2 regions of the Streptomyces sp. NPDC020379 genome follow, and region 1 is predicted to be linked to the other one. Evidence: predicted binding sites of a transcription regulator. Region 1 holds the regulator's gene; the other holds the start of a gene.
The links. Region 1 encodes HrcA, which represses chaperone genes, less so after heat shock. Its sites were predicted from a motif close to TTNGCACTCNGNNNNNCNGAGTGCNAA; they were not measured.
Positions count from the first base shown of each region.

Region 2: the regulator HrcA is predicted to act here: its motif matches at 2,251-2,277, upstream of groL (chaperonin GroEL).

Region 1 is NZ_JBIRVR010000004.1:352,758-364,588, forward strand. It holds gene holA (DNA polymerase III subunit delta) at 1-141, shown strand, start outside; gene rpsT (30S ribosomal protein S20) at 446-712, opposite strand; gene lepA (translation elongation factor 4) at 918-2,783, shown strand; gene ACH427_RS08130 (AMP-dependent synthetase/ligase) at 3,023-4,912, shown strand; gene hemW (radical SAM family heme chaperone HemW) at 5,021-6,253, shown strand; gene ACH427_RS08140 (Uma2 family endonuclease) at 6,355-6,915, shown strand; gene ACH427_RS08145 (DUF3097 domain-containing protein) at 6,912-7,739, opposite strand; gene ACH427_RS08150 (MBL fold metallo-hydrolase) at 7,889-8,620, opposite strand; gene hrcA (heat-inducible transcriptional repressor HrcA) at 8,815-9,831, shown strand; gene dnaJ (molecular chaperone DnaJ) at 9,832-10,971, shown strand; gene ACH427_RS08165 (nitronate monooxygenase) at 11,202-11,831, shown strand, end outside.
Region 2 is NZ_JBIRVR010000003.1:235,893-247,723, reverse strand. It holds gene thrC (threonine synthase) at 1-980, shown strand, start outside; gene ACH427_RS05900 (MoaD/ThiS family protein) at 1,035-1,310, shown strand; gene ACH427_RS05895 (cold-shock protein) at 1,749-1,952, shown strand; gene groL (chaperonin GroEL) at 2,438-4,060, shown strand; gene ACH427_RS05885 (PTS transporter subunit EIIC) at 4,079-5,566, opposite strand; gene murQ (N-acetylmuramic acid 6-phosphate etherase) at 5,618-6,553, opposite strand; gene ACH427_RS05875 (MurR/RpiR family transcriptional regulator) at 6,586-7,527, opposite strand; gene ACH427_RS05870 (hypothetical protein) at 7,591-7,950, shown strand; gene ACH427_RS05865 (DUF4031 domain-containing protein) at 7,947-8,228, shown strand; gene ACH427_RS05860 (hypothetical protein) at 8,233-8,907, opposite strand; gene ACH427_RS05855 (copper homeostasis protein CutC) at 8,966-9,664, shown strand; gene ACH427_RS05850 (HelD family protein) at 9,841-11,831, opposite strand, start outside.

The sequences.
Region 1 (11,831 bases):
TGGTCGGCGGACGGTGTCGCCGTCGCGCTCCGGGCCGTCGCCGCGGCGGACGCGGGTGTGAAGGGCGGCGGGGACGACCCGGAGTATGCCCTGGAGAAGGCCGTCGTCGCGGTGGCCCGCGCGGCCCGCAGCCGCGCCTGAGCCGCTTCGATCACCGGAGGGCCGGAAGATTCGGCCCTCCGGCACACCACCGCGCGCCCGAAGGGCCCCGCCGCCACGATCGGCGCAAACGGTCTGCGGAATTCTGCCACGGGCAAGCCGAAGGCCCCGTACCCGCCCGGGGAAGGGCTGGGCACGGGGCCTTCGGATCGTTCAGTGAGCCGTGAGGCTCATGCCGCACCCGCGTGGCGAACGACCGAGTGCGGCGAAGGGTGCCGGGACGGAGCGGTAGAGAGGGTCCGCTGGGTCCGTACCGACGGTTCGGGGCTCAGGCCCCGGAAAGGCTTCAGGCCTTGATGGCCGCGGCCTGCTTGGCCAGCGCCGACTTCTTGTTGGCAGCGGCGTTCTTGTGCAGAACACCCTTGCTGACGGCCTTGTCCAGCTTCTTGCCGGCCAGGGCGACGGCGGTGGTGGCCTTGGCGGCGTCGCCGGCGGCGATCGCCTCGCGGGCCGCGCGGACAACGGTCTTGACCGAGGACTTGACGGCCTTGTTGCGCAGGCGCGCCTTCTCGTTGGTCTTGTTCCGCTTGATCTGGGACTTGATGTTCGCCACGAAAGAGCCTTTTCAGGTTCGTTGGATTTCGATGTTGCGCACTCGCACGTGAGAGGGCACGAGGCACAGTGGACCAGGCTACCAGCAGGCGCTCCGGGCTCCCAAACCGGACCGTACCCGCCGCTCATGGGACGATGGAGGGGTCGTATACCCGACTCCCGCCGAGACTGGCGTTCAAGCGCCGAAGTCACCGAATGGATCCTGCGTGCCCGCGACCCCTACCAACGTGCCCGAGCCGAGCCGTACCGACCCGGCTCTGATCCGTAACTTCTGCATCATCGCGCACATCGACCACGGCAAGTCGACGCTCGCCGACCGGATGCTTCAGCTGACCGGCGTGGTCGACCAGCGGCAGATGCGCGCGCAGTACCTCGACCGGATGGACATCGAGCGCGAGCGCGGCATCACGATCAAGTCGCAGGCGGTCCGGCTGCCCTGGGCCCCCACCGAGGACAAGGGCAACACCCACATCCTCAACATGATCGACACCCCTGGTCACGTCGACTTCACCTATGAGGTCTCGCGCTCCCTCGCCGCGTGCGAGGGCTGCATCCTCCTCGTGGACGCGGCCCAGGGCATCGAGGCGCAGACCCTCGCCAACCTCTATCTGGCGATGGAGAACGACCTCACGATCATCCCGGTCCTCAACAAGATCGACCTGCCGGCCGCCCAGCCCGAGAAGTTCGCCGCCGAGCTGGCGCACCTCATCGGCTGCGACCCCTCCGACGTGCTCAAGGTCTCCGCGAAGACCGGCGTCGGCGTGGACGCGCTGCTCGACAAGGTCATCGCCGAGGTCCCGGCCCCGGTCGGCGTCAAGGACGCCCCCGCCCGCGCGATGATCTTCGACTCGGTCTATGACTCCTACCGCGGCGTGGTCACCTACGTCAGGGTCGTGGACGGCGAGCTGAAGAAGCGCGAGCGCATCAAGATGATGTCGACCGGCGCCACCCACGAGCTGCTGGAGATCGGCGTCTCCTCGCCCGAGATGACCCCCTCCGACGGCCTGGGCGTCGGCGAGGTGGGCTACATCATCACCGGTGTGAAGGACGTGCGGCAGTCCAAGGTCGGTGACACGATCACCTCGTTCGCCAATGGCGCCACCGAGCCCCTGGGCGGCTACAAGGACCCCAAGCCGATGGTGTTCTCGGGCCTTTATCCGCTGGACGGCTCGGACTACCCCGAGCTGCGCGAGGCCCTGGACAAGCTCCAGCTCAACGACGCCGCGCTGGTCTACGAGCCGGAGACCTCGGCCGCCCTCGGCTTCGGCTTCCGCGTCGGCTTCCTCGGCCTGCTCCACCTGGACGTGATCCGCGAGCGGCTCGAGCGCGAGTTCGGCCTGGACCTCATCGCGACCGCCCCCAACGTGGTCTACCGCGTCAACATGGAGGACGGCACCGAGCACATCGTCACCAACCCGAGCGAGTTCCCCGAGGGGAAGATCGCCGAGGTGCACGAGCCGGTCGTCAAGTCCACCATCCTCGCGCCGAACGAGTTCGTCGGCGCGATCATGGAGCTCTGCCAGTCCCGCCGCGGCTCGCTGCTGGGCATGGACTACCTCTCCGAGGACCGCGTCGAGCTGCGCTACACCCTGCCCCTCGCGGAGATCGTCTTCGACTTCTTCGACCAGCTGAAGTCCAAGACCCGCGGCTACGCCTCGCTGGACTACGAGCCCACCGGCGAGCAGCAGGCCAGCCTGGTCAAGGTCGACATCCTGCTGCACGGCGACAAGGTCGACGCGTTCTCCGCGATCACGCACAAGGACAAGGCGTACGCGTACGGCGTGCGGCTCGTCGCCAAGCTGCGCGAGCTCATCCCGCGGCAGAACTTCGAGGTGCCGATCCAGGCCGCCATCGGCTCGCGGGTCATCGCCCGTGAGACGGTGCGCGCGATCCGCAAGGACGTCCTCGCCAAGTGCTACGGCGGCGACATCTCCCGTAAGCGCAAGCTGCTGGAGAAGCAGAAGGAAGGCAAGAAGCGGATGAAGATGGTCGGCAGCGTGGAGGTGCCCCAGGAGGCATTCATCGCGGTGCTGTCCTCGGACTCCGACGGCGGCGAAAAGGGCAAGAAGTAGCACGCCGGACCAGGACCGGCAGGCCGTGAGCGCCCGTCCCCCGCGTGGGGGCGGGCGCTTCGCGTTCCCGGAAGGCGCAGCTCGAACCGGGTGCGGGCACCGTCCGGCCGTTCGGCCGGTCACAGCTTCGACAAGCCGTCCACAGCCCCTTACGCAAGGGCCGAACGGGCTCTAGTCTGATCACTGCTTGGAAGGTTACTCGCGAGTCACCAGCAACGAATCGGGCCCCGGAGGACGCCGTGACCGAGACACAGGCTTTGATCGAGAACCGTCCGCCCTCCGTGGCGACGATCCTCGTCGAACGCGTAGAGGCGACCCCCGACGCCGAGGCGTACCGCTATCCGGTGCCCTCGCCCTCCGGCAGCCGCCCCGACGCCTGGGCCTCGCTCACCTGGCGGGAGGCCGCCGACCGCGTCTTCGCCATCGCCGCCGGCCTGATCGACCTCGGCGTGCACCCCGAGGAGCGGGTGGCGCTCGCCGCCTCCACCCGGGTGGAGTGGATCCTCGCGGACCTCGGAGTGCTCTGTTCCGGCGCCGCCACCACCACGGTCTACCCCAGCACCAACGCCGAGGAGACGGCCTTCATCCTGGCCGACTCCGAGAGCCGGGTACTGATCGCCGAGGACGCCGCCCAGCTCGCCAAGGTCCGCGAGCACCGCGCCGACCTGCCCGGACTCGTCCACGTCGTGGTGATCGACGCCGAGGACGCCACCCCCGCCGAGGAGGACCCGGAGGGCTTCGTCCTCACCCTCGCCGAGCTGGAGCGGCGCGGCGCCGCCCACCTGAAGGCGAACCCCGACGCCGTGCGGGACCGGATCAAGGCGCTGCGGGCCGACCAGCTCGCGACCCTGATCTACACCTCGGGCACCACCGGCCGCCCCAAGGGCGTACGCCTGATCCACGACTCCTGGGCCTACATGGCGCGCGCCATCCAGGCGTCCGGCCTGGTGCGCGCCGACGACGTGCAGTATCTGTGGCTGCCGCTCGCGCACGTCTTCGGCAAGGTGCTCACCGTCAGCCACATCAGCACCGGGCATGTCACCGCCGTGGACGGGCGCGTGGACCGCATAGTGGAGAACCTCGCGGTCGTCCGGCCCACCTATATGGCCGCCGTGCCGCGCATCTTCGAGAAGGTCTACAACGGCGTCGCGGCCAAGGCGCGCGAGGGCGGCGGAGCCAAGTACAAGATCTTCCACTGGGCCGCCGAGGTCTCCCGCGAGTACGCCAAGGCCGCCCAGGACAACTACCGCCGCACCGGCAGCAGAACGGTCCCCTTCGGGCTCGCCGCCCGGCACAAGGTCGCCGACGCGCTCGTCTACACCAAGATCCGCGAGGCGTTCGGCGGGCGGCTGCGCGCGTGCGTCTCCGGCGCCTCCGCGCTCGCCCCGGACATCGGCTATTTCTTCTCCGGCGCGGGCGTTCACATCCTGGAGGGCTACGGCCTCACGGAGACCAGCGCCGCCAGCTTCGTCAACCCTGGCGAGTCCTACCGCACCGGAACCGTCGGCAAGCCGCTGCCCGGCACCGAGGTCCGGATCGCCGACGACGGTGAGGTCCTGCTGCGCGGCCCCGGCGTCATGGCCGGCTATCACGGGCTGCCCGAGAAGACCACGGAGGTCCTGGAGTCCGACGGCTGGTTCCACACCGGCGACATCGGAGAGCTGTCCCCGGACGGCTATCTGCGCATCACCGACCGCAAGAAGGACCTGATCAAGACGTCGGGCGGGAAGTACGTCGCGCCCGCCGAGGTCGAGGGCCAGTTCAAGGCCGTCTGCCCCTTCGTCTCGAACATCCTGGTGCACGGCGCCGACCGCAACTTCTGCACCGCGCTCATCGCCCTCGACGAGCCCACCCTCATGGTCTGGGCCGCCGAGCACGGCCTCGGCGGCAAGCCGTACGCCGAGGTGGTCGCCGCCAAGGAGACCGAGGAGCTCATCGACGGCTATGTGCGGCGGCTCAACGAGGGCCTCCAGCGCTGGCAGACGATCAAGAAGTTCCGGCTGCTGCCGCGCGACCTCGACATCGAGCACGGCGAGCTCACCCCGAGCCTCAAGCTCAAGCGGCCCGTCGTGGAGCGGCAGTACAAGAACCTCATCGAGGAGATGTACGCGGGCGCCCGCGAGGCCTGAGGCCGAGCGTGGACCGACGACCTGCCGGCCGGGGCGTACGCGGGCGCCCGCGAGGCCCGAGCCGGGCGGAGGTGAGGGGTCCGGCGGCCGATGCCGGACAATGGACCCATGCCTTCCGTACTGCCTGACGGCGAACCCATGCCCGAGGACGGGGCGCTGCCCCACCACGCCCTGGAGGGCGCCGGGCGGCGGCCGCTCGGCTTCTATCTGCATGTGCCGTACTGCGCGACGCGCTGCGGGTACTGCGACTTCAACACCTACACCGCGAGCGAGCTGCGCGGCTCCGGCGGGGCCCTGGCCTCCCGGGACAACTACGCCGAGACGCTCGCCCACGAGGTCCGCCTCGCGCGGAAGGTGCTCGGCGACGACCCGCGCCCGGTGGAGACCGTCTTCGTCGGCGGCGGCACGCCCACGCTGCTGCCCGCCGCCGACCTCGTACGGATACTGGGCGCGATCCGCGACGAGTTCGGGCTCGCGGAGGGCGCGGAGATCACCACCGAGGCCAACCCGGAGTCCGTCGACCCCCGCTATCTCGCGGAGCTCCGCGAGGGCGGCTTCAACCGGATCTCCTTCGGCATGCAGAGCGCCCGGCAGCACGTGCTGAAGATCCTCGATCGCACGCACACCCCGGGCCGCCCGGAGGCATGCGTCGCGGAGGCGCGGGCCGCCGGGTTCGAGCACGTCAACCTCGACCTGATCTACGGCACGCCGGGGGAGTCCGACGACGACTGGCGCGCCTCCCTCGACGCCGCGATCGGCGCGGGCCCCGACCACGTCTCGGCGTACGCGCTGATCGTCGAGGAGGGCACCCAGCTGGCCCGCCGGATCCGGCGCGGCGAGGTCCCCATGACGGACGACGACGTCCACGCCGACCGCTATCTGATCGCCGAGGACCGGCTCACGGCCGCGGGCTTCAGCTGGTACGAGGTCTCCAACTGGGCCACGAGCGAGGCCGGGCGCTGCCGCCACAACGAGCTCTACTGGCGCGGCGCGGACTGGTGGGGCGCGGGCCCCGGCGCACACTCCCATGTGGGGGGCGTGCGGTGGTGGAACGTCAAGCACCCGGGCGCCTACGCACAGGCCCTCACCGAGGGCCGCTCCCCGGGCGCGGGCCGCGAGGTCCTGCCGGACGAGGACCGGCGGGTGGAACGCATCCTGCTGGAGCTGCGCCTGATCGACGGCTGCCCGCTGTCCCTGCTGGCCCCGGCCGGCGCGGAGGCCGCGAAGCGGGCTCTGGAGGACGGCCTGCTCCAGGCCGAGCCGTACGAGCAGGGACGTGCGGTCCTGACGCTGCGGGGGCGACTGCTGGCGGACGCGGTGGTGCGGGATCTGGTGGACTGATCACCTGTTCGGGTGAACTGACGGGCATGGGCCGCACGCCCGCCTGCGCTGTCCATAGGCTGCCGCTATATGTCACGCGGCGCATGTGGAGGACCACGGAGATGACCGCTGTGGATGACCGGACGAAGATCGCGACCTTCGAGAACCTTGAGGTTCCCGAGGGCTGGCGGGTCGAGCTGTTGCGGGGGGAAATTGTGATGTTGGCAGGGCCCGACTGGGTCCACAACATCAACATTCTGCTCATCAAACGGCAGATCCCCCTGGAACGCTGGTATCCACTCCAGACGCAGGACATCGCCATCCCCGGCGAGGCAAGCGAACCGCAGCCGGATCTCGTCGTGCACGAGCACGGAGCATTCAAAGGCCCTGGGCGGCTCCTCCCCGCACCGGCAGTCACTTTGGTCGTGGAGATGGTTTCGAAGACCAGCGTCCACCGCGACTATGTGATCAAGTCCTCGATCTACGCGGCCGGGCGGGTGCCCGCGTACTTGATCGTGGATCCGATCAAGTCCAGCTGTGTCCTCCTCACCGGCCCCATGGGTGTCGGCGAGGAAGCGAGTTACCGGACGCGGAACACGTACAAGTTCGGGGAATCGTTGCCCATTGAGGCGCTCGACCTGACCTTGGACACTTCCATGCTGCACAGCTTTCCCAGCGCCTAATCGACCACCGTCACAAAGTCGATCAGCTCCTCAACCCTCCCGAGGAGCTCCGGCTCCAGGTCCTTGTACGAGCGCACACTCGACAGAATCCGCTGCCAAGCCGCCCCCGTATTCACCGGCCACCCCAGCGCCCGGCACACCCCCGACTTCCAGTCCTCCCCTCGCGGCACCCGAGGCCACCCCTCAATACCCACCGACGCCGGCTTCACCGCCTCCCACACGTCGATGTACGGATGGCCCACCACCAGGACGTTCTCGTCCGTGACGGATGCCGCGATCCGCGACTCCTTCGAGCCCGGCACCAAGTGGTCGACCAGGACGCCCAGCCGCGCGTCCGGCCCCGGCGCGAAGGACCGCACGATGGCCGGGAGGTCGTCGATGCCCTCCAGATACTCCACCACCACGCCCTCGATCCGCAGGTCGTCGCCCCACACCCGCTCCACGAGCTCCGCGTCGTGGCGGCCCTCGACGTAGATGCGCCCCGCGCGAGCCACCCGCGCCCGCGCTCCGGGGACGGCGAGCGAGCCGGAGGCCGTACGGGCCGGGCCCTGCGGCGTGTTCGCGGCCGCCGGGCGCACGAGCGTCACCACGCGCCCCTCCAGCAGGAACCCGCGCGGCTCCATCGGGAAGACGCGGTGCTTGCCGAACCGGTCCTCCAGGGTGACCGTGAGCCCCTGCGCGGTCTTCTCACAGCGGATCACCGCCCCGCAGAAGCCGGTGGTGACCTCCTCGACCACGAGATCGGGCTCGGCGCCCACCTCGGGTGCGGGCTGCTGACGCTTCCACGGAGGGGTGAGATCGGGACCGTATTCTCTGCTGCGCATGGCGACCATTCTGCGAGAGCGGCGGGTGTCCGCGGCCGGGGGTCCGGGGGTCCTCCCCCGGGGGTGTGCAGCCTCTGCCGCGCACGCGCGCCATTGTGGATCAAGATCCGGACGTCGCGGCACACCTCACCCCCCACCTCACCCCCGCCTCACGACACGCCGAACCGCGCCGCCAACGCGTCACGTTGTTCCCGCACGAACGCCGCGTCCACCACGGCCCCGTGCCCCGGTACGTACACCGCGTCCGCGCCCCCCAGCGCCAGCAGCCGGTCCAGCGCGGCCGGCCACTGCCGGGGGAGCGCGTCCGGGCCCGCCTGCGGATCGCCCGACTCCTCGACCAGGTCACCGCAGAAGACGATCTCCGGCGCCCCGTCCGCCCCCGCCACCAGCACCGCCAGGTCGTGCGCCGTGTGGCCGGGACCCACGTTGGCCAGCAGTGCCTGCCGCCCGTCGCCGAGGTCGAGCGTGAGCTCGCCGGAGACCGGGTGGCGGGGCCGTACGAGCAGGTCCGCGGCCTCCGCGGCGGCTGTCGGGTCGACGCCGTGCCGCACGGCGTCCCGCGCGAGCTCCTCGCGCTCGCGGAGGAGGACGCCAGCGAGCCCCACCGCCCCGTACACCTCCACCCCGGAGAACGCCGCCGTGCCGAAGACGTGGTCGAAGTGGGGGTGCGTCAGAGCGATGTGTGTCACGTCACGGCCGACGAGCTCCCGCACCTCCCGCCGGACCTCCGCGCCCTCGCCCACCGTCGCCCCGGTGTCGACGAGCAGGACGGCCGCCGGGCCCGCGATCACCCCGATCGTGGCGTCCCACACGGGCATTCTGCGGCGCGCGACCCCTGGCGCGAGCCGCTCCCAACGGGCTGTCCCCTCATGGCTCTCCATACCCGGACGCTAGCCGGAGCGCGGTACGGTTGCCCGCCCGACGGGCGTGCGGCGGCGGTGTGTGCGGGCGCACGGCGGGACCGCTCTTGCCCTCGCCGCGGTGCACGGCCGTACACTGGCTGAAGGGATCTGGCACTCGTGACCATGGAGTGCCAGGGAAGGACCCCGTAAGACGGCTGGACTGGAGGTGCGCGGTGCTGAGCGAACGCAGGCTCGAGGTGTTGCGCGCCATCGTCCAGGACTATGTGGGCACCGAGGAGCCCGTCGGCTCCAAGGCCCTCACCGAGCGGCACCGCCTCGGCGTGTCCCCGGCGACCGTGCGCAACGACATGGCCGCGCTGGAGGACGAGGGCTTCATCGCCCAGCCGCACACGAGCGCCGGCCGCATCCCGACCGACAAGGGCTACCGCCTCTTCGTCGACAAGCTCGCGGGCGTCAAGCCCCTGTCGACGCCGGAGCGGCGCGCCATCCACAATTTCCTCGACGGCGCCGTCGACCTCGACGACGTCGTGGGCCGTACGGTGCGGCTGCTCGCGCAGCTGACCCGGCAGGTCGCGGTGGTGCAGTATCCCTCGCTGACCCGCTCGACCGTGCGACACGTGGAGCTGCTCTCGCTGGCCCCCGCACGGGTGATGCTGGTGCTGATCACGGACACCGGCCGGGTCGAGCAGCGCATGGTCGACTGCCCGGCGCCGATCGGCGAGACCTCGCTGGCGGATCTCCGCGCGCGGCTCAACAGCCGGGTCGTGGGCCGCCGGTTCGCGGATGTGCCGCAGCTCGTGCAGGACCTCACCGAGTCCTTCGAGCAGGAGGACCGAGGAACCGTTTCGACGGTCCTCGCGACCCTGCTGGAGACCTTGGTCGAGGAGACCGAGGAGCGGCTGATGATCGGCGGCACCGCCAATCTCACCCGCTTCGGGCATGACTTCCCGCTGACGATCCGGCCGGTGCTGGAGGCGTTGGAGGAGCAGGTGGTGCTGCTCAAGCTGCTCGGCGAGGCCAAGGACTCGGGCATGACGGTGCGCATCGGTCATGAGAATGCTCACGAGGGCCTGAACTCCACATCCGTCGTCGCCGTCGGCTACGGTTCGGGCGACGAGGCAGTCGCCAAACTCGGCGTGGTCGGACCGACCCGCATGGACTACCCCGGAACGATGGGAGCGGTACGCGCAGTGGCACGTTACGTCGGACAGATCCTGGCGGAGTCGTAAGTGGCCACGGACTACTACGCGGTCCTGGGCGTACGGCGTGATGCCTCGCAGGACGAGATCAAGAAGGCATTCCGCCGCCTCGCCCGTGAGCTGCACCCGGATGTGAACCCGGACCCGAAGACGCAGGAGCGGTTCAAGGAGATCAACGCCGCTTACGAGGTGCTCTCGGACCCGCAGAAGAAGCAGGTCTACGACCTCGGCGGCGACCCGCTCTCCGCGAACGGCGGCGGCGGGGGTGGCGCCGGCGGCTTCGGCGCGGGCTTCGGCAATTTCTCCGACATCATGGACGCCTTCTTCGGCCAGGCCTCGCAGCGCGGTCCGCGCTCGCGCACCCGCCGTGGCCAGGACGCCATGATCCGGCTCGAAGTCAGCCTCAGCGAGGCCGCGTTCGGCACGACCAAGGAGATCCAGGTCGACACCGCCGTCGTCTGCACCACGTGCAGCGGCGAGGGCGCGGCCCCCGGCACCTCCGCGCAGACCTGTGACATGTGCCGCGGCCGTGGTGAGGTCTCGCAGGTCACCCGGTCCTTCCTCGGCCAGGTCATGACCTCGCGGCCCTGCCCGCAGTGCCAGGGCTTCGGCACCGTGGTGCCGACCCCGTGCCCGGAGTGCGCCGGTGACGGCCGCGTCCGGTCGCGCCGCACGCTAACGGTCAAGATCCCGGCCGGTGTCGACAACGGCACCCGCATCCAGCTGGCGGGCGAGGGCGAGGTCGGCCCCGGCGGCGGCCCCGCCGGCGATCTCTATGTGGAGATCCACGAGACCGCGCACCCGACCTTCCAGCGGCGCGGCGACGACCTGCACTGCACGGTCACCATCCCGATGACGGCCGCGGCTCTCGGCACGAAGGTGCCGCTGGAGACCCTGGACGGCGTCGAGGAGATCGACATCCGCCCGGGCACGCAGTCCGGCCAGTCGATCCCGCTGCACCAGCGCGGTGTCACGCACCTGCGGGGCGGCGGCCGTGGTGACCTCGTGGTCCACGTCGAGGTGATCACGCCCAACAAGCTCGACCCCCAGCAGGAGGACCTCCTCCGCCAGCTGGCGAAGCTGCGTGGCGAGGAGCGCCCGATGGGCGAGTTCAAGCCGGGGCAGCAGGGGTTGTTCTCGCGCCTGAAGGACGCGTTCAACGGGCGGTAGGCGCTGGGCCGGGGGTTGTTCCCCGGTTGGGTGAGTTCAAGCCGGGGCAGCAGGGGTTGTTCTCGCGGTTGAAGGACGCGTTCAACGGGCGCCAGGCCGCGTGAAGTACGCACGGACGGATGGGCTGGAGCGATCCGGCCCATCCGGCGTTCGCGGACACCCCGCGGTCGGGAACCACCGTCGTCCACAGCCCGCCCGCCGGGGCTATCCGCGTGTGACACGATGTGGTCATGGCCATCGACACCCGGGGTGACGCCGTGCTGACGGACCTGCTCCGGCACCCCATCGTGCAAGCCCCCATGGCCGGCGGCGCCTCCGGGCCGCCGCTCGCCGCCGCCGTCTGCGAGGCCGGTGGCCTCGGATCGCTGGCAGCGGGCTACAAGACCCCGGCCGCGATGTACGAGGAGATCAAGCAGCTCCGCGCCCGCACGGCCGCGCCCTTCGGCGTGAACCTGTTCATGCCGCAGCCCCCCGCCGCCGACCCGGCCGCCGTCGAGGTGTACGCCGAGCAGCTCGCGGGCGAGGCCACCTGGTACGAGACGCCGCTCGGCGACTGGTGCCAGGGTGGCGACGACGCGTACGAGGCGAAGCTCGCGATCCTCCTCGACGACCCGGTCCCGCTGGTCTCCTTCACCTTCGGCTGCCCGTCCGCCGCCGCGCTGGAAGCGCTGGCCAAGGCCGGTACGGTCACCGTCGTCACCGTCACCTCCGCCGCCGAGGCGCGGGCCGCCGAGCTGGCGGGCGCGCACGCGGTGTGCGTCCAGGGCATCGAGGCGGGCGGCCACCAGGGCACCCACCGCGACGACCCGCACCTCGACGGCGCGGGCGCCGGCGTCGGCCTGCTGGCGCTGCTGGCCGAG
Region 2 (11,831 bases), on a different contig from region 1:
TCGCCCGCGAGCTGGGCGTCACCGGCGGGCTGTACGTCAAGGACGACTCCGGCAACCCCACGCACTCCTTCAAGGACCGCGTCGTCGCCATCGCGGTCGAGGCGGCGCGCGCCTTCGGCTTCACCACGCTCTCCTGCTCCTCGACCGGCAACCTCGCCGGCGCGGTCGGTGCCGCCGCGGCCCGCGCGGGTTTCAAGTCCTGTGTCTTCATCCCGCACGACCTGGAGGCCGGCAAGGTCGTCATGGCCGCGGTCTACGGCGGCGACCTGGTGGGCATCGAGGGCACCTACGACGACGTGAACCGCTTCTGCTCCGAGCTGATCGGCGACCCGCTCGGCGAGGGCTGGGGCTTTGTCAACGTCAACCTCCGCCCGTACTACGGCGAGGGCTCCAAGACCCTCGCGTACGAGATCTGCGAGCAGCTGGGCTGGCGCCTGCCGGACCAGATCGTGATCCCCATCGCCTCCGGCTCCCAGCTCACGAAGATCGACAAGGGGCTGAAGGAGCTGATCGCGCTGGGCCTGGTCGAGGACCGGCCGTACCGGATCTTCGGCGCGCAGGCGGCGGGCTGCTCGCCGGTCTCCCGCGCGTTCAAGGACGGCCACGACGTGGTGCGGCCGGTGAAGCCGGACACGATCGCGAAGTCCCTCGCCATCGGCAACCCCGCCGACGGGCCGTATGTGCTCGACATCGCCCGGCGGACGGGCGGTGCCGTGGAGGACGTGGACGACGCGGAGATCGTCGACGCGATCCGGCTGCTGGCCCGGACGGAGGGGATCTTCGCGGAGACCGCGGGCGGGGTGACGGTGGGCGTCACCCGCAAGCTCATCGAGCGCGGGGTGCTCGACCCCGCGCTGACGACGGTCGTGCTCAACACCGGCGACGGGCTCAAGACGCTGGACGCCGTGGCGGCCGGGCCGTCCGCGACCATCCGGCCGTCCCTGGAGGCGTTCCGCACCGCCGGGCTCGCCACCGGCTGATGTCCCCACCCGACCATTCACCGGACACCGGAATACCGGAAAGGCAGGACCCCCATGAGCATCTCCGTTCGCATCCCCACCATCCTCCGCACCTACACCGGCGGTGTCGCCGAAGTCCCGGCCGAGGGGGCGACGCTCGCCGAGGTGATCGGCGATCTGGAGAAGAACCACCCCGGCATCGCCGCCCGCGTCCTCGACGACGCGGGGAAGCTGCGCCGGTTCGTGAACGTGTATGTCAATGACGACGACGTGCGCTTCGAGCAGGGGCTTTCGACGCCCACGCCCGACGGCGCCGGGGTGTCGATCATCCCCGCCGTCGCCGGCGGCTGAGCTTTACGCAAGCTTCCTGCGAAAGGTCCCCTGAATCGCCCCGGCCGTGAAACGGACGGGGCGATTCCGTCTGTTGAGCGCGATACAGTTGGGGCGATCCCCCTCCGGCGTCAGTGCCGAACGCATATGAGAACCCGTCAAGTTGTGCGCGAACTGTGTGCGCGAATTGTCGGGTTGCTTGCGCTATGCCCGGCCCGACTTGCCCTGGATCCACCGGAGTTCGCCGCATTTCGGCAATCAGCCGCGCCGGGAATTCTCGTCCGAGTGACCTGTTGCAGACGGCATCCGTGCAGATACATTCAGCCGCGGTCGACGCGTTCCGGCGCACACCACCGGGATTTCCCCTGCCACCGGCTGGGGAGAAGTTCCGGAGGTGAGGTCTGACCCGGGTCCGCGAAGTGCGGTCCTGCGCAAGGGCCAGTAATAGGGGAGTTAGGCATGGCTCAGGGCACCGTCAAGTGGTTCAACGCGGAGAAGGGGTACGGCTTCATCGCGGTCGACGGTGGTGCGGATGTATTCGTCCACTACAGCGCGATCCAGATGGACGGCTACCGCACCCTCGAGGAGGGTCAGCGAGTGGAGTTCGAGATCTCGCAGGGCCAGAAGGGGCCGCAGGCGGACATGGTCAAGCTCGCCGTCTGATCTCGGCGCATCGACCACCGGCTCACTCAGCTCGCCGAGGGGCCCGTACCCGCGCACCGGGGTACGGGCCCTTCGTGTGCCCTCGCGCGCGTATGTGTGCGCGTACGCGCGCGTTCCGTGTGTACCCGGAAGTCACGCCGTAGGGGCGCCCTTCTGTGGAGGCGCTCGCGCCCCCGGGCTTCGTCCGGGGGTGCCCCCGGTGCCACTAACGGTGCGCTCATGAACGGATCGCTTGCGCCCCCAGACTTCGTCCGGGGGTGCCCCCGGTGCCACTAACGGTGCGCTCATGAACGGATCGCTTGCACTCTGGGGGGTCGAGTGCTAATCATTGGCGTTAGCACTCTCCGAGTGAGAGTGACAGATTTGGACCGTCGGTGAGGTCCATCAGCCGGGTGGGGCAAGGAACCGCCAGGCCGGTGAGCCGTCCGTCGCGGGCGCCAGCGCGGTCCGGAGAAATCCACCCCGTCCTGGGAGGACCACTTCACATGGCCAAGATCATCGCGTTCGACGAGGAGGCACGGCGCGGTCTCGAGCGCGGGATGAACCAGCTCGCCGACGCCGTCAAGGTCACCCTCGGCCCCAAGGGCCGCAACGTCGTCCTCGAGAAGAAGTGGGGCGCCCCCACGATCACCAACGATGGTGTGTCCATCGCCAAGGAGATCGAGCTCGAGGACCCGTACGAGAAGATCGGCGCCGAGCTGGTCAAGGAGGTCGCGAAGAAGACGGACGACGTCGCCGGTGACGGCACGACGACCGCGACCGTCCTGGCCCAGGCGCTGGTCCGCGAGGGCCTGCGCAACGTCGCCGCGGGCGCCAACCCGATGGCCCTCAAGCGCGGCATCGAGAAGGCCGTCGAGGCCGTCTCCGGTGCGCTGCTCGAGCAGGCCAAGGACGTGGAGACCAAGGAGCAGATCGCCTCCACCGCCTCCATCTCCGCCGCCGACACCCAGATCGGCGAGCTCATCGCCGAGGCGATGGACAAGGTCGGCAAGGAAGGCGTCATCACCGTCGAGGAGTCCCAGACCTTCGGTCTGGAGCTGGAGCTCACCGAGGGTATGCGCTTCGACAAGGGCTACATCTCGGCGTACTTCGCCACCGACATGGAGCGTATGGAGGCGTCCCTGGACGACCCGTACATCCTGATCGTCAACTCGAAGATCGGCTCGGTCAAGGACCTGCTGCCGCTCCTCGAGAAGGTCATGCAGTCCGGCAAGCCGCTGCTGATCATCGCCGAGGACGTCGAGGGCGAGGCCCTGTCGACCCTGGTCGTCAACAAGATCCGTGGCACCTTCAAGTCCGTCGCCGTCAAGGCCCCGGGCTTCGGTGACCGCCGCAAGGCCATGCTCGGCGACATCGCCATCCTCACCGGTGGCACCGTCATCTCCGAGGAGGTCGGCCTCAAGCTGGAGAACGCCGGTCTCGACCTGCTCGGCCGCGCCCGCAAGGTCGTCATCACCAAGGACGAGACGACCATCGTCGACGGTGCCGGTGACAGCGACCAGGTCCAGGGCCGCGTCAACCAGATCCGCGCCGAGATCGAGAACAGCGACTCGGACTACGACCGCGAGAAGCTCCAGGAGCGCCTCGCGAAGCTGGCCGGCGGCGTGGCCGTCATCAAGGCCGGTGCCGCGACCGAGGTCGAGCTCAAGGAGCGCAAGCACCGCATCGAGGACGCCGTCCGCAACGCGAAGGCGGCCGTCGAGGAGGGCATCGTCGCCGGTGGTGGCGTGGCCCTGCTCCAGGCTTCCGCGGTCTTCGAGAAGCTCGAGCTCGAGGGCGACGAGGCCACCGGCGCCAACGCCGTGCGCCTGGCCCTGGAGGCCCCGCTGAAGCAGATCGCCGTCAACGGTGGTCTCGAGGGCGGCGTCGTCGTGGAGAAGGTCCGCAACCTCACGGTCGGCCACGGTCTGAACGCCGCGACCGGCGAGTACGTCGACATGATCGCCGAGGGCATCATCGACCCGGCGAAGGTCACGCGTTCCGCCCTGCAGAACGCCGCGTCCATCGCCGCGCTGTTCCTGACCACCGAGGCCGTCATCGCCGACAAGCCGGAGAAGGCCGCCGCGGCCGCTCCGGGCGGCATGCCGGGCGGTGACATGGACTTCTGAGCCGACTCCTCCCGCCGCTCACCGGCTTCTGTCCGGTGAGCGGGGAACGGCTCGCGTCCTGCCGAGGGCGGCACCCCGTGATGGGGTGCCGCCCTCGGGCGTTCGCGCGTTCAGCTCCGCGAGCGCCGCCTTGCCGAAGCCGAAGAGGTACGTCGCCACGAACCCCGCCACGTATCCCACCAGCAGCCCCAGCGCGTAGACCGCCGCCGTCCGGCCGAGGCCGTGGTTGCCCTTCAGCAGGGGGAAGAGGGCCCAGCCCGACGGGCCGATGGCCGTGGTGCCGACCTTGGTGCCCAGCTGGTTGAGCAGGCCCACGAAGCCGCCGCCGAACGCGCCGCCCACGCACGCCGTGACGAACGGCCGCCCCAGCGGCAGCGAGACGCCGTAGATCAGCGGCTCGCCGATGCCCAGGAAGCCGGCCGGCAGCGCGGAGCGGATCGTGCCGCGCACCGAGAGATTGCGCCGGAGCCGGACGTAGACCGCGAGGGCCGCCCCCACCTGGCCCGCGCCCGCCATCGCCAGGATCGGCAGCAGGACGGTGTAGCCCTCCTGCTGGATCAGCGTCGTATGGACGGGGATCAGCGCCTGGTGCAGGCCCAGCATCACCAGCGGCAGGAACAGCCCGCCCAGCACGAAGCCCGCGCCCGCGCCGCCGTTGGCCAGCAGCCAGTCCGCCCACCGCCCGACGGCCGCGGCCGCCTTCCCGGCCGCGTACATCAGCCCGTACAGCGTGACCAGGCCCGTCGCCAGCACCGTGAGCGTCGGGGTGACGAGGACGTCCAGGGTCTCCGGCACCCGGCCGCGGCACCACCTCTCGACACACGTCGCCAGCAGGGCGGCGGCGAGCGCGCCGAGCACCCCGCCCTGGCCCGGCGCCAGCCGCTCCCCGAAGGCGCTGACCCGGCCGACGCCGCCGTACACCGTGATCGCCGCGACCGCGCCGCCCAGCACCGGGGTGCCGTCGAACTCCTTCGCCGTGTTGTAGCCGACGAACACCGCGATCAGCGACATGAAGCCCGAGGCGATCGCGGTCAGCGCGGGCGAGAGGCCGGGCAGCCAGTGGAGATTGGTGAGCAGACCGCCGAGCCCGGCGACGATGCCGCAGCCGATCAGCGCCGGGATCAGCGGCACGAAGACGGCCGCGATCCGGCGCAGGAAGAGCTTGCCCGGGGTGGCGTTGCGCTCGGCGCGGCCGGCGCGGATCGCCGCGCCCCGCTCGGCCAGGGCCTCGGCGGTGACCGGCGCGGCCGCGCTCAGCCGGGTCAGCTCGGGCGCCACCCGGGCGACGGCCCCCGGGCCCAGCACGACCTGGTACGCCCGCCCGTCCTCGACCACGCCCAGCACGCCCGGCAGCGCCCGCAGCGCCTCGCCCCGGACGAGGGCGGGGTCGTGGAGCTCCAGCCGCAGCCGGGTCATGCAGTTCTCGACGGAGGCGATGTTCCCGGCGCCGCCCAGGAGCGGGAGCAGCGCGGCGGCCGTGGCGGCGTGGCTGTCGTCTGGGGCCATGGGCAAGTCCCTTGCTCCGGGGACGCTCGTAACGGGATTCTCTCCCGCGGGTCAGCCCCCGGCGACCGCACGCAGGGCCGTGCGCAGGTGCCCGGCCGACTCCTCCAGCAGGCGCGCGGCCGTGGGGCCGTCGACCCCACCGAGCACGACGAGGATCGCGTTCTTCACCTCGCCGCCGGTCTCCGCCAGCGCCGCCTCCGTCTCCGCGTCGGAGGCGCCGGTCGCCAGGGCGACGATGTGCCGGGAGCGGGCGCGCAGTTTGTCGTTGGAGGCGCGCACGTCGACCATCAGGTTCCCGTAGGTCTTGCCGAGCCGGATCATGGTGATGGTCGAGAGCATGTTGAGGACGAGCTTCTGCGCGGTGCCCGCCTTCAACCGGGTGGATCCGGTGAGGAGTTCGGGTCCCACGACGACCTCGATCGCGTGCTCGGCGGCCGCGCCGAGCGGCGAGCCGGCGTTGCAGGACAGCCCGACGGTGAGCGCGCCCGCCGCGCGGGCGTGTGTGACGGCGCCGAGGGCGTACGGGGTGCGGCCGGAGGCCGAGACGCCCACGACCGTGTCGGCCGGGCCGATGCCGATCGCCCTCAGGTCCCCGGCGGCCAGCTCCCGGCTGTCCTCGGCCCCTTCCACCGCCGTGACCAGCGCGGGCGCGCCGCCCGCGATGAGGCCGACGACCTGCGCGGGGTCGGTGTTGAAGGTCGGCGGGCACTCGCTGGCGTCCAGCACGCCGAGCCGGCCGGCCGTGCCCGCGCCCGCGTAGACGAGCCGTCCGCCACCGGCCATCCGGGCCGCGATCGCGTCGATGGCCTCGGCTATGCCGGGGAGTCGCGCGGCGACGGCGGTGGCGACGGTGGCATCCTCACCGTTCATGATCTTCGCGATGTCGAGCGTGGGCAGCCGGTCGATGTCCGCGAGTTCGGGGCGGAACGCCTCGGTGGTGAGGGTGGCGAGCTCGGCGCGGAGCTCCGCGTGCGCGGGCGAGTCCATGGGGGCGGCGCCTCTCCGTGGCGGGCCGCTGGTCACGGCAGGTCCCGGCCGCGGGGGTCGTGCCGGTGGGCGAGCGCTTCGTAGGAGGCGGACAGGGCGGGTGCCGCCCGCTCGTACGTCCGCTGGGCGACGCCGATGAACAGGCAGTCCACCACGAGGAGTTGGCTGGTGCGGCTCGACATGGCGGCCGGGCGCAGCTCGCTCTCACGGGCGGTGGAGGTGGTGAGGACGTGGTCGGCGTACTGCGCGATCTCCCCGTCGGGGCGGCCGGTGATCGCGATCGTCGTCGCACCGTGCTCGAAGGCGACCCGCAGCGGCTCGATGACGTCGGTGGTCCGGCCCGAATGGGTGATGGCGATGGCGACGTCACCGGCCCGCAATTGCACGGCGTTGGTGACGGCCAGGTGGGGGTCGGCGGGCGCGTGCGCGATCATGCCGATGCGCAGCAGCTTCTGCACCAGGTCCTGGCCGACGAGATGGGACGCGCCGATGCCGTAGACGTCGGTGCGCCGGGCGGTGGCCAGCGCGCCGACCGCCGACTCCAGCTGCGCGGTGTCCAGCGCGGCGGCGGTGTCGGCCAGGCACTGTGCCTCCTCGTGGGCGAGCTTGGCGACCACGTCGGCCAGCGGGTCGTCCACCGCGATGTCGGCCGTGACGGCCGGGGCGCGGCCCGCCGCCTGCTCGGCCGCGAGCGCGGCGAGCGCCAGGCGCAGGTCGCGGTAGCCGGGGTACCCCAGGATGCGCGCGGTGCGCACGACGGTGGCCTCGCTGGTGCCGGTGCGCTCCGCGAGACCGGTGACCGTGAGTGCGGCCGAGCCCGCCGGGTCGCCCGCAACGGCCTCGGCGACGCGCTGCATGGAGCGGGTCATCGAGGGCGCCAGCGTGCGGACCTTGGCGGCCAGCGCGCCGGGGGCCGGAGGTGTGACGGCGGGTGCCGGGACGGCCGTGAAAGTTTCTTTCAGTTTGCTGCTCACCTCATGAAAGGTATTTTCGGACCGGTGAACCGTCAACCCTCCCCATCCCGGACAATGGACCATATGGAGCTCGAACAGGCACTGCACACGGCGCGCGCCCTCGTCCTCGCCGACCTCATGGCCGGTGACGTGGCGGAGGCCGATGTCGTCTCCCTCGTCGAGGACGCGGTGGTCCACCGCCGGTGGTGGGTCGAGCAGTGGCCGGAGGGCGTGGCGTACGTCGTGGGGCTGATCGCCCAGGACGTCCAGGACGCCCTGCTGGAGCGGCACGGCCGGTGGCCCCTGTGCCCGGTCTGCACGGACTCCGGCGACCCGCACGCCCTGGAGGTCGAGCCCGAGCTCGGCCCCGACCCGCACTGGGCCTGTGCCAAGCAGGCGGTGCTGGTGGCGCGCGTGGGGTCGCTGGGGGCGGCACCGCGGTGACCCTCTATATCGACCCGCCGACCTGGCCCGGTCACGGACGCATGTGGTCCCACCTGGTCAGCGACGTGTCGTTCGCCGAGCTGCACGAGTTCGCGGCGCGGCTCGGTGCCCCCTCGCGGGCGTTCGACCGGGACCACTACGACATCCCGTCGACGTCGTACGGCGAGGCCGTGCGGATGGGCGCGCGGGAGGTGGGCAGCAAGGAGCTCGTGCGGCTGCTGGTGGTGGCCGGGCTACGCAGGCCCAAGCACGAACGGCCCGCCGGCGGGCTGCTGTAGCCCCTCAGGCCGTCAGCAGCTCCAGCTCCGTGCCGAGGTTGCGGCGGGCCGTCGGCTCCCAGCGCTCGTGGCCCAGCGGCGTGCGGAACAGGCGCGGCAGCCCCAGCAGATGCCGCAGCACCGCCGCCCGGCCCTCGCGGAACGCCGCGTCGGGCACGAAGCCGTACTCCTCGCGGACCGCCGCCGCGTACGCCGCGTACTCCTGCGGCGCCCCCGCCAGCACCGCCAGGTCCGCGTCGCACAGCACCTCGCCGTTGCGGTCGCCCTCCGCCGGGTCGTGCGTCACCGTCAGCCGGACGAGCCGGGCGGTCTCCGCGGTCCGGTCCGCGTCGAGGCCCAGCTCCGGCAGGGCGCGCTCCGCGAGATGCGCGCTGCGCTCCTCGTTCTCCGAGCGGTCCGGGCGGTAGACCGCGTCGTGGAACCACGCCGCGAAGCGCACCGTGTCGGCGTCCTCCGCGTACGCCGCCAGCTCGTCGACGCGGTCGAGGACCGCCGCCAGGTGGTCGACCGTGTGGTACCGGCGCTGCGGCTCCGACCAGCGGCGCAGCAGGTCCTGCGCGTACGGCGCCGGGTCCGGGGCGGTGGCCCCGCCGCGGGCCCGTACGACGGTGTCCCGCCAGCGGGCGCGCAGGGCGGGGCCGGACGGGTGCTGGGGCGTGTCTGCCGCCGTGTCTGCCATAGGCCAATTGTGGAGCACCGCTTTTGACGCCGGGCGCCGGTGTGGCACTCTGTGCTACATGTCTAGACCAATTCTCGAGGTCATCGCGCTCACCCCCGAGGACGCGGTGGCGGCCCAGGCCGGAGGGGCGGACCGCCTCGAACTGGTCACCGACATGGCCGCGGACGGGCTCACCCCCGCCGTCACGACCTTCGCCGCCGTCCGCGCGGCCGTCTCCCTCCCCGTACGCGTCATGCTCCGCGCCACCGACGGCTTCTCCGCCGGGACCGCGTCCGAGCTCGCCGCCCTGTGCGATGCCGCTCGGGCGCTGGCCGCCGAGGGCGCCGACGAGTTCGTCCTCGGCTTCCTCACCGACGACGGCCGGGCCGACCTCACCGCCGTCGCCGCCCTCGCCGAGGCGGTCGGGCCCCGGGCCCGGTGGACCTTCCACCGCGCCATCGACCGCGCCGCCGACCGGGACGCCCTGCGCAAGCAGCTCGCCGACTTCCCCGGCCTCGACACCTACCTCACCGCGGGCTCCGCCTCCGGCGTCGGCGACGGCATCCCCACGCTGCTCGCCGAGGCGGCGCGGGGGGACGAGCCGGGCTACGAGCCGCGCATTCTGGTGGGTGGCGGGCTTCAGCTGAAGCATGTGCCTGTGCTTCTTGACGCGGGGCTGAGTGGGTTCCATATCGGTGGCGCGGCCCGGCCTGGGGGGTGGGCTGCTCCGGTTTCCGCTTCGGCGGTTTCGGTCTGGCGGGAGGCGCTTGGGGGTTGACCGGGTTTCTTCCGCGGGTTGTGTGTGGTTGCGGTTCGGATGGCCTCAAGCGCCGGCCGGGCTGGTTTGTGGGGGCTTGCCCCCCACGCGGCGGAGCCGCACATCAGACGCAGCCGGGAAGGGGCGGGCAGGAGAACGAAGCCCGCCGCGGGCGACGACCGGCGCGCGGCCGGGGCCTACGTCAATTCGTCCGGCAGCGGCGCCGCGTGAATGACCGTCAGCCCCGATACCGCTCGGGTCAGCGCCACGTAGAGGCGGCGCAGGCCCGTTCGTTCGTCCGGTTCTCCTGATACCACCCGCTCCGGCTCGTCCAGGACGACGTAGTCGTACTCCAGGCCCTTCGCGAGCGTCGCCGGGACCAGGGTCAGGCGGGCCTCCGCGCTCGTCTCCTCGCCCGGGGCGAGGCAGGGCAGGCCCGCCTCCTCCAGGGCCGCGGCCAGCGCGGGGATGCGGGAGTCCGCCGCGATCAGGCCGGTCGAGCCCTCGTGGGCCAGGGCTGCCCGGCACGCTTCGATCACCGCTGTGTCCAGGTCGTCCGCGGCGACGGAGCGTACGGAGAAGTCGCCCGCCGCCTCGCGTACGGACGTCGCCTCGCCCAGCTCCGGCGCGATCGCGGGCAGGAGGCGGGACGCGTACGCGATGACCTCACGGGGGACGCGGAAGCCCTGCGTGAGTTCCTCCACGGTGGCGTCCGGCTTGCCCAGGTGGGTGAGGGCCTCCGTCCAGCTGCGGGTGGCCCACGGGGTCGTGCCCTGCGCCAGGTCGCCGAGGATCGTCGCCGAACCCGTCGTGCAGCGCCGGCCCACCGCTCTGTACTGCATGGGGGAGAGGTCCTGCGCCTCGTCCAGGACCACGTGCCCGAGCGAGGGCGTGCGGGCCACGAGGTCGGCGGCCTCGTCGATCAACACCGCGTCCGCGGCGGTCCACTTGGCGGACTTCACGCTCCGGGCCGGCCTGTCCATGAGGATCCCCGCCTGCTCCTCCGGCGTGAGGAGGCCCTCCGCATGCTCGGCCAGGAACTCCGCGTCGGTGAGCAGCCGGAGCACCAGCTTCGCCGGATCGACCTGCGGCCAGACGGACTTGACCACCGCCTTCACCGCCGCGTTGCGGGCCACCGCGTCCTGCACGCGGTCGTCGGGCGCCTCGCCCGCCGCCTCCATGCGGATGAGCACGGCGTGCGCGATGCGCTGCGGCAGGGCGTCGCGCGCCGCCCCGTAGCGGATGTCACGGGCCAGCAGCTCGCGGACGATCTCCTCGATCTCGTACGCCGGGACCCGCCACCGGCGCGAACCGCGCACGACGACGAGCGGCTCCACCGGCATCGTCACCCCGGACCGCACGGCCCGCCGCAGCACCTCGGCCATGCGGGCGTCGCCCTTGACGCACGCCGCGGCGGCGGTGTCCGTGCCGCGGACCTCGACGTGGGCGACGAGGTCGTCGACGGTGGCCTGGGCGACGTTCAACTCGCCCAGCGCGGGCAGGACCTGCTCGATGTAGTGCAGGAACGACCGGTTCGGCCCGACGACCAGCGTGCCGGTGCGGGCGAGGCGCTCGCGGTGGGCGTAGAGCAGATAGGCCACACGGTGCAGGCCGACGGCGGTCTTGCCGGTGCCCGGGGCACCCTGGACGCACACCGTGCCGCCGATGTCCGCGCGGACGATCTCGTCCTGCTCCGGCTGGATCGTGGCGACGATGTCCCGCATCGGGCCGACGCGCGGCCGCTCGATCTCCGCCTGGAGCAGCTGACTCGTCCGCTCGGCGCCCGCCGTGTCGGTGAGATCCTCGTCCTCGTACGCCGTCAACTCGCCGCCGGTGTAACCGAACCGGCGGCGCGTGCCGACGTCCATGGGGTTCTTCTTCGACGCCCGGTAGAACGGCTGGGAGACCGGCGCGCGCCAGTCGATCACCATCGGGTCGCCGTCCGCGTCGTGCACGTGCCTGCGGCCGATATAGAACCGCTCGCCCTCCGCACCCTCCGCCTGATCGGCGTCCGGCGCGTGCACATAGTCGAGGCGGCCGAAGAAGAGCGGGGTGTGCGCGAGGTCGGCGAGGGCGGTGATGCGGTCGTCGATCTGGCGTTGCAGGACAGCCGCGTTGACCCAGTTCGCGGTCACGTCCTTGATGTCCAGGGACTCGACGTCGGCACGCATCGCGCGCAGCGCCGCCC